Regions from separate parts of the Shewanella sp. SACH genome, predicted to be linked through region 2. Evidence: predicted binding sites of a transcription regulator. Region 2 holds the regulator's gene; each other region holds the start of a gene.
What was found. Region 2 encodes sigma-54, which starts transcription at its own class of promoters, with help from an activator protein. Its sites were predicted from a motif close to GTTGGCACGNNNNTNGNNT; they were not measured.
Positions count from the first base shown of each region.

Region 1 (4,309 bases), on a different contig from region 2:
GGCCAGCCCGATAATGCCAACGGCGGGGATAATCGCCATCACAATCGACACCGCCATGATTGACACTAACAGAGCGCCGAGTTTCTTCAAATCCGTCATGCGAGCAATGGAGGAGGTCACGCTAATGGCGACCAGCGGTACGATAATCATAAACAACAGGTTTAGAAAAATTTGCCCTAAAGGTTTGAGCTTGAGCGCCAGTTCTGGCAACCCGACACCGAGCACGCCGCCCAGTAACAACGCGGTGAGCAGCACGATGGAATCTTTATAAGGTTTTATCTTTTGCCACATAGGTAAACGCCTATTGTTATTTTTATGAATAAGATGCGCCCAAGTGATCAGGATTAATCGTGCTGCATGGACATTATCAAGCTAGCGATTGCACTGAGTGAGTGCAAGGTGTGATTGATTTTAAATCGAAAAGGTTTGAAATCTAGACGTGATGGATTTTGATTTTTTATGATTAATGGATTTGGCTTTATAGCTAGTCAAAGCTTCATCTATAAAAAAGCCCCGACAAGTCGGGGCTTTAAACATCTTAAGCCAGTGGCTTACAGGCTGTAGTACATTTCAAACTCAAGTGGGTGAGTTGTACGTGCTACGCGCTCAGCTTCTGCTGTTTTCAGTACGATATAAGATTGGATGAAATCTTCACTGAACACGCCGCCTTTAGTCAGGAACTCATGGTCAGCTTGCAGGTTTTCAAGGGCGTTTTCTAATGACGTTGCCACTTGTGGGATTTCAGCCGCTTCTTCTGGAGGCAGATCGTACAGATCTTTGTCCATCGCTTCACCTGGGTGGATCTTGTTTTGGATACCGTCAAGACCGGCCATCAGCAGCGCTGCGAAACCTAAGTATGGGTTTGCATGTGGATCAGGGAAACGCGCTTCGATTCGACGGCCTTTAGGGCTTGGTACCACTGGAATACGGATTGATGCAGAGCGGTTACGGGCAGAGTAGGCCAACATAACAGGTGCTTCAAAGTGTGGCACTAAACGCTTGTAAGAGTTAGTGCTTGGGTTAGTGAAAGCGTTCAGCGCGCGAGCGTGCTTGATGATACCACCTATGTAGTACAGAGCTGTTTCACTTAAACCCGCGTATTTGTCGCCAGCGAACAAGTTAACACCGTCTTTCGCCAGAGATTGGTGAACGTGCATGCCGCTACCGTTGTCGCCAACGATGGGTTTAGGCATGAAAGTCGCCGTCTTACCGTAAGCGTGTGCCATGTTGTGCACTACGTACTTCAGAATTTGGATTTCATCCGCTTTCTTAGTTAACGTGTTGAAGCGAGTTGCGATTTCGTTTTGACCCGCAGTCGCCACTTCGTGGTGATGCGCTTCAACCACTTGACCCATTTCTTCAAGCACTAAACACATAGCGCTACGTAGGTCTTGTGATGAGTCAACCGGTGCAACTGGGAAGTAACCGCCTTTAGTGAATGGACGGTGACCTGTGTTGCCGCCTTCGTAGCTAGTGCCTGAGTTCCAAGCCGCTTCTTTAGCGTCGATCTTAACGAAACAACCTGACATGTCAGTACCGAAACGGACATCATCAAATAGGAAGAATTCTGGTTCTGGGCCAATCAAAACAGTATCAGCGATACCAGTAGAGATTAGGTAAGCTTCTGCTTTTTTAGCAATTGAACGTGGGTCACGGTCATAACCCGTCATAGTACCTGGTTCAAGAATGTCACAACGGATCAGCGCTGTGGTTTCTTCGGTGAAAGGATCCAGTACGAATGTCGTTGGATCTGGCATCAGTACCATGTCTGATTCGTTAATGCCCTTCCAACCTGCGATAGAAGAACCGTCAAACATTTTGCCGTCTTCGAAGAAATCAGCATCTACCTGATGAGAAGGAATAGATACGTGCTGCTCTTTACCTTTAGTGTCGGTAAAACGTAAATCAACGAACTTAACTTCTAATTCTTCAAGTTGCTTTAAAACTGATTCAACTGACATTCTCAAGCCTCCGGTAGGGTAAAGGGATGCCCCTTCTATAATCTTTTAACTCAAGTGATTTATCTTGAGCCAAACTTACAAGCGATAAAGCGATATCCATGCCAATAATTTAACTAGCTGATTAACATGGTTTAAAATCTTTTCTGCACTTAATTGGATTCGTGTTTGCACCACTATGGTGCTTTTGGCTGTGGCATTTTGGTGCATCAATCCATTTTGGTGCGCACTGAATTGATTCATGCAAACCTAGGCTTGGATCCAAAGTAATAACATGCACTGCTTATGTGGCAGTGAGATGGCAGTGACGCCTTGGCTTACATTAGTCGCATAAGGACAGCAGCACTGAATCTCGCACATCTTTTCAGCACAGAACTGGACTATTTCTCTGGGCTGTTTCGCCGCCGCAAAATTGTCATAAAACCACGCTAGTCTGTCCAACTATGCCACGCATTCTCAATCCAATAGTGGTTTATTATCATATTATTAGGAAAGAGTTCGTTCTCATGTGCGAAATGTCTTTGCTGTTCACAGACCAAGTGAATCAATGATGCGTAATAAAGGTATAGCGTGACAATGAAGTGAGTCTTAAAGACATTCAGTTTTCGCGGTCATAAACGCCAATATGAATGCTCAGTTAAATGTACGCTAGAATTTATTGCTGTTTCTCGGCGAGATGATTTCATCGCGGTGACATCAATTTTAATTGATGTTTAAATCAGCAGAAATGGTTTGCGTCTAGAGTATGAAAAATAGCAAATTCAGCTGCTTAACTCTGATTTTCCCTACGAATATGGCAATTGAACAGTGCTTTAACTGTGGCGGTAGAGGATTTCACTCAATGGAATATTGGCAGGAATTACCCAAGGATTGGCGGATTGTTTTATAAGTGTTCAAAAATAATCCTGTGCGCCAAGGCCGCTCTGGAGTAGAATGGCACGCTTTTTATTGTGGCGGATCGAGCTAGATCGCCATAACGAATTACTGAAATATCCCTATTTTTGTTTGATGGTAAGAGGTTTATCCGTGCTAGAGAATTTACGTAACATCGCCATTATTGCACACGTTGACCATGGCAAAACGACCCTGGTAGACAAGTTGCTGTCACAGTCAGGCACCCTTGCAACCCGAGGAGAAGCCACTGAGCGGGTGATGGACTCCAACGATCTTGAAAAGGAACGTGGGATCACGATTCTGGCAAAGAATACTGCCATCAAGTGGAACGACTACCGTATTAACATCGTTGATACCCCAGGCCACGCCGATTTCGGTGGTGAGGTTGAGCGTGTTCTGTCTATGGTTGACTCAGTATTATTGCTGGTTGATGCCGTTGACGGTCCAATGCCACAAACTCGCTTCGTAACAAAGAAAGCGTTTGCTCAAGGCTTAAAGCCAATCGTTGTTATCAACAAGATTGACCGTCCAGGTGCACGCCCAGATTGGGTTATCGACCAAGTATTCGACCTGTTCGACAACTTAGGCGCAACCGACGAGCAGTTAGATTTCCCAATCGTTTACGCTTCTGCGTTAAACGGTTTTGCAACTTTAGATCCGGATGTAGCGAGCGATGATATGACGCCGTTGTTCCAAACTATCGTTGAAAAAGTATCTTTCCCAGATGCTGACGCCGAAGGTTCGTTCCAGATGCAAATTTCGCAAATCGACTACAACTCATACGTGGGTGTTATCGGTATCGGCCGCATCAAGCGTGGTAGCGTTAAAACTAACCAACAAGTGACCATTATTGGCGCTGATGGCAAAACTCGTAACGGTAAAATGGGCCAAGTATTAGGTTACATGGGTCTAGACCGTACTGAAGTTGAAATTGCTAACGCGGGCGACATCGTTGCTATCACAGGTTTAGGCGAGCTGAAAATTTCTGACACTATCTGTGCCGTTGGCGCAGTAGAAGCAATGCCTGCTTTGACTGTTGATGAACCCACTCTGACTATGACTTTCCAAGTTAACACTTCACCTTTTGCTGGTAAAGAAGGTAAGTATGTGACTTCACGTAACATTCTGGAACGTCTGCAAACAGAATTAGTCCACAACGTGGCACTGCGTGTTGAAGAAACAGAAAGTCCAGATCGCTTCCGCGTATCTGGTCGTGGTGAATTGCATTTATCAATCCTGATTGAAAACATGCGTCGTGAAGGTTACGAGTTAGCCGTATCACGTCCAGAAGTAATTCTGAAAACCATCGACGGTGAACTGTGTGAACCATACGAGACGTTGACTGTTGACGTTGAAGAAGAAGATCAAGGCACAGTGATCGAGAAGTTAGGTACCCGTAAAGCTGAAATGAAAGACATGCAGCTTGATGGTAAAGGTCGTGTACGTATCGACTTCAT
Region 1 covers NZ_MPDG02000006.1:65,763-70,071, forward strand. The annotation lists gene BM607_RS18395 (dicarboxylate/amino acid:cation symporter) at 1-291, opposite strand, end outside; gene glnA (glutamate--ammonia ligase) at 552-1,961, opposite strand; gene typA (translational GTPase TypA) at 2,985-4,309, shown strand, end outside.
Region 1: the regulator sigma-54 is predicted to act here: its motif matches at 2,049-2,067, upstream of glnA (glutamate--ammonia ligase).

Region 2 (4,309 bases):
TAGAAAACAATGTTATTATTGATGCCATTAGCCCAGAAGAACCGATCCAGACCTTGTCCACCAGTTATCTGGAACTCGATCTCAATACGATGATAATGACCTCTGACCGCACCATTTACGTCACAGGGAAAGATTTTAATATTCAAGGCCAAGGCCTTTATGCCGACCTCAACGCGCAAGAAGTGCAATTGACCAGTCAGGTAGTAGGAACATATGAAGCAAAATAACGTATTACTTGCCAGCCTAATGCTAATAATGAGCATGAGCGCCTTTGCTAAAGTCGACGACCTGAAACAGGAAGTCAAAATCAAGGCTGTGAGCCAAACGGCAGATATCAAGAACAACCAGATCATCTTCTTTGGTCCGGTTGAAGTCACCCAAGGTTCGATTAAAATCCATGCAGATCAACTGCGTGCATTTTCTGCCGAAGGTGAAAATAGCAAAATTTTAGTGGCCACAGGTAACCCTGCGACGTACAGCCAAGTGTTAGACGATGGCCGTCCAGCCTCAGCGAGCGCGAAAGAAATTCGTTACGATATGGCGAGCCGCACCCTGACACTTAAAGGTTTAGCCTCGTTAGATCAAGCGGGCAGCCAAGTGACGGGTAATTTGATCCGCTACAACATCATCCAGCAAAAATTGATTGCCGAGAGTACCGGCAGTGGCGACGATCGCGTGATCACGATTATTCAGCCAGAAAGCTATCAAGATGATGCCAAACCAGACGCGCCAGCAGATAAACCTGTGAAAAAGCAGGACTCTAAATGACCCAAATCACCCTAAGAGCACAAAATCTGGCGAAGAGTTACAAGAGTCGCCAAGTGGTTAAAGACGTCAGTCTGACGGTCAAAACCGGTCAAGTCGTTGGCCTACTCGGCCCGAACGGCGCGGGTAAAACCACCACCTTTTACATGGTCGTCGGTCTGGTTAAAAGCGATAAAGGCCACATCTTTATCGACGATGATGATTTAACCGCAGATCCTATGCACCTGCGCGCCCGCAAAGGCATAGGTTACTTGCCACAGGAAGCCAGTATCTTCCGTAAACTGACCGTCCATGACAACATCATGGCCGTGCTGCAAACGCGCAAAGAATTAAAAAAAGAGCAAAGGGAAGAAGAGCTAGAGCATCTGCTTGAAGAGTTCCACATCACCCATATCCGTGACAGCCAAGGCATGTCATTGTCGGGGGGTGAACGTCGCCGTGTCGAAATTGCGCGGGCGTTAGCAGCAAATCCTAAGTTCATTTTGCTCGATGAACCCTTTGCTGGTGTCGATCCGATTTCAGTTATCGACATTAAAAAGATTATCGAACAGCTCAAAAGTCGTGGCCTTGGCGTGTTGATCACAGACCACAATGTCCGTGAGACATTAGATGTGTGTGAACATGCCTATATCGTGAGTCACGGAAACTTGATTGCCGAAGGAACACCCGCAGAGATCTTAGACAATCAGCAAGTTAGGGCTGTGTACTTAGGTGAACAATTCAGGCTATAGTTAATCAAGCGGAGCCAATGCAGGCAATTTATGCCACCATTGGACTCCACTCAAGATGATAACAAGCGACCTCATCCAACAATAATAACGTAGGGATCAGCGGTAACATGAAAGCGTCACTCCAGCTCAAACTGGGTCAACAGTTAACCATGACGCCACAATTACAACAGGCCATCCGTCTGTTGCAACTGTCGTCATTAGAACTGCAGCAAGAGATCCAGCAAGCCTTAGATTCTAATCCCCTTCTCGAGCTGGAAGAGGATCAATTCGACGCCACTAAAGACCCTGTAAACCAAACGCTATCCGATACGGATTTCAGTGAATCTAGCACCCTGCCGCCAGAAAAAGACAGCTCCACCATAGACACGGCAGAGTCCTTAACCAAAGAATCCATGCCCGACGAACTGCCCATGGACACCACGTGGGATGAAGTGTTCACCGCCTCCCCTAATTCTGGCCCCGGCGGCAGTCGTGAAGATGATATGCCCTTCCAAGGTGAGACCAGTGAAGGCTTGTATGAACACTTAGAATGGCAAAAAAACCTCACACCGTTTTCTGAAACCGATTTAGCCATTGCCACCGCTATTATTGATGCCATCGACGATCAAGGCTATCTCACCCAAAGCACTGACGAAATCCTCGAAGCCATGGGCAATTCTGAGGTTGAGCTCGACGAAGTCGAAGCCGTACTAAAGCGCATTCAACATTTTGATCCCATTGGTGTTGCCGCCCGCGATTTAAGCGAGTGCCTGTTGATCCAACTGTCGCATTTTGCCGCTGACACGCCCAACCTAGAAAACGCCCGCATGCTGATCAAAGATCATTTAGATCTGATCGCCGCCCGCGATTTTAGATTGTTGATGCGTAAGACTAAATTAAAAGAGGATGAATTAAGAGACGGCATCGCGCTTATCCAAACTCTCAATCCCCGCCCAGGTTTATTGATTACGCCCAACGATGACGAATACGTCATCCCAGATGTGTCAGTGTCGAAGAAAAATGGCCGCTGGGTGGTTGAGCTGAATCCTGACTGCATGCCAAAAATCAATGTAAACCAACATTATGCCTCGATGGCGCGCAGCACTAAAAGCCAAGCCGATAGCCAATTTATTCGTGGTCATCTGCAAGAGGCTAAATGGTTTATCAAGAGTTTAGAGAGCCGTAATGATACCCTGTTGAAGGTGGCGAACTGTATCGTCCAATATCAGCAAGGTTTCTTTGAATACGGTGAAGAAGCCATGAAACCTATGGTGCTTAACGATATTGCCGAAGCGGTAGAAATGCATGAGTCGACCATCTCAAGGGTGACGACACAGAAATACATGCATACCCCTAAGGGACTTTTTGAACTAAAATACTTCTTCTCTAGCCACGTCGGTACTGACGATGGTGGGGAGTGCTCATCCACAGCAATCAGAGCCTTCATTAAGAAACTGGTTGCAGCGGAAAACCAGAAAAAACCATTAAGCGACAGTAAGATGGCACAGCTTCTGGCAGAACAAGGGATCAACGTAGCCCGCAGAACCATTGCGAAGTACCGAGAGGCTATGCTCATTCCGCCTTCTAATCAGCGTAAAAGTTTATAACCTACAGTGGATATCGGAGGACGTTTCTATGCAAATAAACCTGAGTGGACACCATGTCGAAATTACCGAATCGTTACGCGCATATGTAGAAGAAAAGTTTTCAAAACTTGAACGCCATTTCGAACAGATCAATAATGTGCACGTTGTGCTCAATGTCGAGAAAATGCAACAGATTGCCGAAGCGAGAATAAATCTTATCGGTGGTGAAGTTTTTGCTACTTCAGAGCATGCTGACATGTATGCCGCTATAGACGCCCTGATTGACAAGCTTGATCGTCAGGTTATTAAACACAAAGAGAAGTTAACAAAACACTAATAATGGAACTTTGTACCATACTGCGGCCGGAGTGCACTACCTGCGCCACTCCGGGCAGCAAGAAAAAGGTACTGGAACTCATCAGCGACTTAGTCGCTGCCCAGTACCCGACCCTCTCATCTCAAGAGATATTCGAAAGCCTAGTGGCGCGCGAAAAGATGGGGAGCACAGGTATAGGTAACGGCATCGCCATTCCACATGGTCGACTAGCCGATATAGATCAGCCCATTGCCATACTCATTAAGTGTGAAGAGCCGATAGCATTCGATGCTATCGATAAGCAACCTGTTGATATTTTATTTGCACTACTGGTGCCTGCAGACCAATGTCAGCAGCACTTAAGTACCTTGTCTTGCATGGCCGAAAAGCTGAGCGACAAGCAAATATTAAAGCAATTACGCAAGACGCATGATGAAACGGAACTCTATCAGGTAATCACTGGATGAAACTGGTCATAGTGTCGGGCCGCTCAGGCTCAGGCAAATCTGTCGCCCTAAGGGTACTCGAAGATCTCGGCTATTATTGTGTCGATAACCTTCCCTTGCCCTTAATCGGCACTTTGCTTGAGCAACTCAAAGGCAGTAACGATCTCGTCGCCATCAGTGTCGACGTGCGTAACATGCCTGAGCAGGATAAAGTCTTAGTGAAGCAACTCGCGAGCCTGCCTCCTGATACTGAGTTAACCAGCTTCTTCCTCAATTCCAGCGATAAAATTCTGCTTAAGCGTTACAGCGAGACCCGCCGTTTGCATCCTTTGTCGAAGAGCCAAGTCTCTTTGCAAGAAGCGATAAAGCTGGAAGGGAAACTGCTCGAGCCTATGTCAAAACTGGTCGATCACTACATAGATACGTCAAATTTGAATATCTATGATTTAAGCGATCAAGTGAGACAAATTCTGCTCGGCAGCGTCG
Region 2 covers NZ_MPDG02000002.1:256,222-260,530, reverse strand. The annotation lists gene lptC (LPS export ABC transporter periplasmic protein LptC) at 1-227, shown strand, start outside; gene lptA (lipopolysaccharide transport periplasmic protein LptA) at 214-768, shown strand; gene lptB (LPS export ABC transporter ATP-binding protein) at 765-1,496, shown strand; gene BM607_RS08925 (RNA polymerase factor sigma-54) at 1,604-3,082, shown strand; gene hpf (ribosome hibernation promoting factor) at 3,111-3,398, shown strand; gene ptsN (PTS IIA-like nitrogen regulatory protein PtsN) at 3,401-3,844, shown strand; gene rapZ (RNase adapter RapZ) at 3,841-4,309, shown strand, end outside.

Region 3 (4,309 bases), on a different contig from region 2:
TTTGCCGAGTGAAATCAAAAAACACCTGAATTCGGCAAAAGCATATTCAGAATCACAGCCAGTAATAATGTAAGCCGCGCCCCAAACCGACCACAAATAACTCCGGCGCATCTGCTGACCAAAGATTTTATCGAAGGCTTTTAACTCTTCATTACTCAGTTCGGCGAGTTTCTGCTTCAGTGCTTGAGTCAAAGACTCCTGTGATTGCGCCGCTTCCGTTCGCGTGACTAAACCCCAAAACTCAACTTCTGTCATAAACTTCACCTATTAGAGCCTTTAGCAAAAAGGCATATTCTACACGATATTAAGGTTATGCTGGACTCGGATTAGGGCATTTCCTACACTTGCTCATCTTCTTAGCTACCTGTCTACACATACATCTATGCCTAAACGTCTTATGCTACTGATCTCTTTATATTGCCTCTTCAGCATTGCCGCACTTTTACGGGCTGTGACAACGCAATCCTTTGATGTATTCACCCTAGGCGTCCTCCCCGTGCTCGTTGGCATAATTATGCGCACGCCGTGGTCGAGCTTAGTATTGAAGATTTATATCGGCATGCAAACCTTAGGATTTTCCGCCCTAGGCATTACAGCGATTATTGCCTATCGTATAACCCCTGAAGATGTAAAAGTGATTGTTTCTGGTCACAATATTCCTATGTTGCCGCTGACGATAAGCATTATTGTCATTTTACTCCTGCAATATTGGATCGCATTTTCTAAGGTCACGAGTCATTATTTGACCCGTCAAACGCAGTAATGGACATTTGTTGCTAAGCTGTTACTAATCGCGTAGCTTAGCGACCCAATAAAATACTTGCGACTCTTAACTTGAAGTAGACTATGAGCCATTTATCGCCCAGCGAACTTTCGATTCTTTTGGTAGAACCTTCAGATATCCAGCGTCGAATTATTATTCAACGCTTACAACAGGAAGGTATTCTCAGCATTCAAACCGCAGAAAATATTGAAGCGGCTAAAGATATTATTGCTCGCCACAAACCCGATCTTATCGCCAGCGCGATGCATTTTGATGATGGTACCGCCATCGCTCTCTTAGGCTACTTAAGGACTAGCGCTGACTGCAAAGATATTCAATTTATGCTGGTATCGAGCGAGTGTCGCCGTGAGCAACTTGAGATATTCCGTCAATCGGGTGTGGTCGCTATCTTGCCTAAGCCCTTCAGTGCCGACCATTTAGCCACAGCCTTAAATGCCACTATCGATCTGCTCAGCCACGATGAGCTCGACCTCAGTAATTTCGATGTGCAGGATGTGCGCGTATTAGTGGTCGATGATAGCCGCATGGCAAGAAACGTTATTAAACGCACTATCGGTAACTTAGGGATGAAACTGATTACCGAGGCCGAAGATGGCGCACAGGCCATAGAGTTGATGAAAAACAATATGTTCGACTTAGTGATCACTGACTACAATATGCCCAGCGTAGATGGCCTTGCGCTGACTCAGTATATCCGCAATGAAAGCCAACAATCGCATATTCCCATCTTGATGGTGTCTTCCGAAGCCAACGATACCCACCTCAGCAATGTGTCCCAAGCGGGTGTGAATGCCTTATGCGACAAGCCCTTTGAACCCAAATTGGTTAAAAAATTACTCTATCAACTGTTAGAAGAATAAAACCAGAATAAAACTTAAGTCACGAACTGGGCAAATATTCTGCGCTTTACCGAACATCCTCCGGCACCTTAGACGCAAAAGGCTTTCCAAGCGCTAAACCTTATGGCATGTTAGGCACGCTTATTTCAAATAAATCTACGGAAAGAAGAGACAATAAAAATGAACAAAACTGAACTTATCGCCAAAATTGCAGAAAATGCCGATCTAACGAAAGTAGAAGCCGCACGCGCATTGAAGTCTTTTGAAGCAGCCATTACCGAATCAATGAAAAATGGTGACAAAATCTCCATCGTAGGCTTCGGTTCGTTTGAAACTGCGACTCGTGCAGCTCGCACCGGCCGTAACCCACAAACGGGTAAAGAAATTCAAATCGCTGAAGCGACTGTACCTAAGTTTAAAGCGGGTAAGACCCTACGCGACAGCGTAAACTAAGCTAGAAAATTCAAAACAACGCCTCCATTGTGAGGCGTTTTTTTTGCCCTATCCCAGTGAAACGTTGAATATTTTTTGCACAACAAGAGTGCGCCTCTGCCCCATAAACTGGCAAATAAAAACATTTTACTAACACTTGATATTCTAATATCTTGTTTTACATAGAATTGTAATAGTGGCATGTGATTAGCAAATCCCTTCTTAGAAAAAAACCAAGATGCACTAATGACCACTGCTTACTTAAGTGTGCCACTGGTGAATCGATAAATAAGTCAATCGAGGGGATGAGCATGAAGAAATCACTGTACAGCGTTTTGGCCTTATCGACGGGAATGTTACTGGCTGGCAATGCCTTTGCAGCCGTATCAGGCAACATTGGTGGTACCTCTAATTACCTATGGCGCGGCGCGACCCAAACTAACGATGCAGTCGCAATCCAAGGTGGAATTGACTACAGCCATGATTCTGGCTTCTATGCTGGCACTTGGGCATCGAATGTAGATTTTGGTGACGATACGAGCTACGAGCTGGATCTCTACGCGGGTTATGGCGGCAGTATTACCGAAGACATCAGCTACGACTTTGGCTACCTCTACTACGCCTATCCAGACGCTCCTGGCAGCATTGATTTTGGTGAACTCCATGCTGCAGTGACTTGGAAGTGGCTTGAACTGGGATACTCCCATGTCATCAATGCCGGTGACGATGTCGCCGCCGATCCGTTAGATAATAAAGATCTCAGCTATCTTGCCGCAACTGTCTCTGTGCCTCTCACTGAAAAACTCAGCTTATCAGTACACTATGGCTACTCAAGCGGTGATGTTGTGCAATCTTGGTTTGGCGAAGATAACTACGCCGACTATAACGTCACACTCAGCGCAGATACCAGCATGGGCACAGTGTCATTTATGGTTTCTGATACCGACCTCACCGATGATGATGCCAAACTAGTACTCGGCTATTCCTACAGCTTTGATCTCTAAGGTCTAATATTTAGGGTCTTACGTCTTACGTCTTACGTCTAAGGCCTAAGGCCTAACATCTAAGCTCTAAGCATAAAAAACGCCACCTTAAACGGTGGCGTTGTTTTAGCGCAATCATCCATTAGGCAATGATGGGTCTGTTGGTTTTACGGGCTGCGACCATTTTCTCGATATATTCAACAATGGGCTCAGTTACCGAAATCCCAGTGGTTTGTTCAATCCCTTCAATGCCTGGCGCCGAATTCACCTCAAGGATCAAAGGGCCACGGTTAGAGCGTAAAATATCCACCCCAGCGACCACCAATCCCATCGCTTTCACCGCCGCAATCGCCATCTTACGTTCCACAGCAGTGATTTTAACCACCTCACCACAGCCACCTAAATGCAGATTAGAACGAAAATCTCCCTCGGGTCCTTGGCGCTTCATGGAGGCGATGACCTTGTCACCGACAACAAAACAACGAATATCACTGCCATTGGATTCTTTAATGTATTCCTGCACTAAGATATTCGCTTTCAGCCCCAAGAATGCTTCTATCACGCTCTCAGCAGCCGTTTTCGTCTCGGCTAATACCACGCCAATCCCTTGAGTACCTTCGAGTAACTTAATGACTAACGGAGCACCGCCCACCATATTGATGAGATCGGGGATGTCATTCGGCTTATTGGCAAAGCCTGTCACTGGCATGCCAATCCCTTTACGGGAGAGCAATTGCAGCGCCCGCAATTTGTCCCGAGAACGCGCAATAGAGATTGAATCATTCGCCGCATACACGCCCATCATTTCGAACTGACGAACAACGGCACAACCATAAAAAGTCACACTGGCATGAATACGCGGAATGATTGCATCAAAGCCAACTAATTCAGTACCTTCATAATGAATGCTAGGTTTGATGGAATTAATATTCATGTAGCAGTTCAGTGTATTGATCACAACCGCTTCATGTCCGCGGCTTTGACAAGCCTCCACTAAACGTTGTGTCGAATACAACTGGGGGAATTGGGATAAAATACCTATTTTCATTGCTGAGTGACCAACTTAAGCATGAGTGAATAAACCATTCTGCGGCACTAAAAGCACAGCGACAGAAAAAGGGGGCTGATATTTGTCTATTGCTCAGTGTAAAGCAAGAAAATATTCCTCACCAGACGAAATCACTATGCTATTGAAATAGTTCGAGACCTCTCACACTGGGAGCTGAGTTTGGGTTAGTAGTGGCAGAATATACTTGGCCTCAAACGCCGCG
Region 3 covers NZ_MPDG02000005.1:221,927-226,235, forward strand. The annotation lists gene BM607_RS17790 (DUF4240 domain-containing protein) at 1-255, opposite strand, end outside; gene BM607_RS17795 (hypothetical protein) at 383-763, shown strand; gene BM607_RS17800 (response regulator) at 847-1,644, shown strand; gene BM607_RS17805 (HU family DNA-binding protein) at 1,804-2,076, shown strand; gene BM607_RS17815 (TorF family putative porin) at 2,367-3,059, shown strand; gene rimK (30S ribosomal protein S6--L-glutamate ligase) at 3,181-4,086, opposite strand; gene BM607_RS17825 (GGDEF domain-containing response regulator) at 4,249-4,309, opposite strand, start outside.
Region 3: the regulator sigma-54 is predicted to act here: its motif matches at 2,251-2,269, upstream of BM607_RS17815 (TorF family putative porin).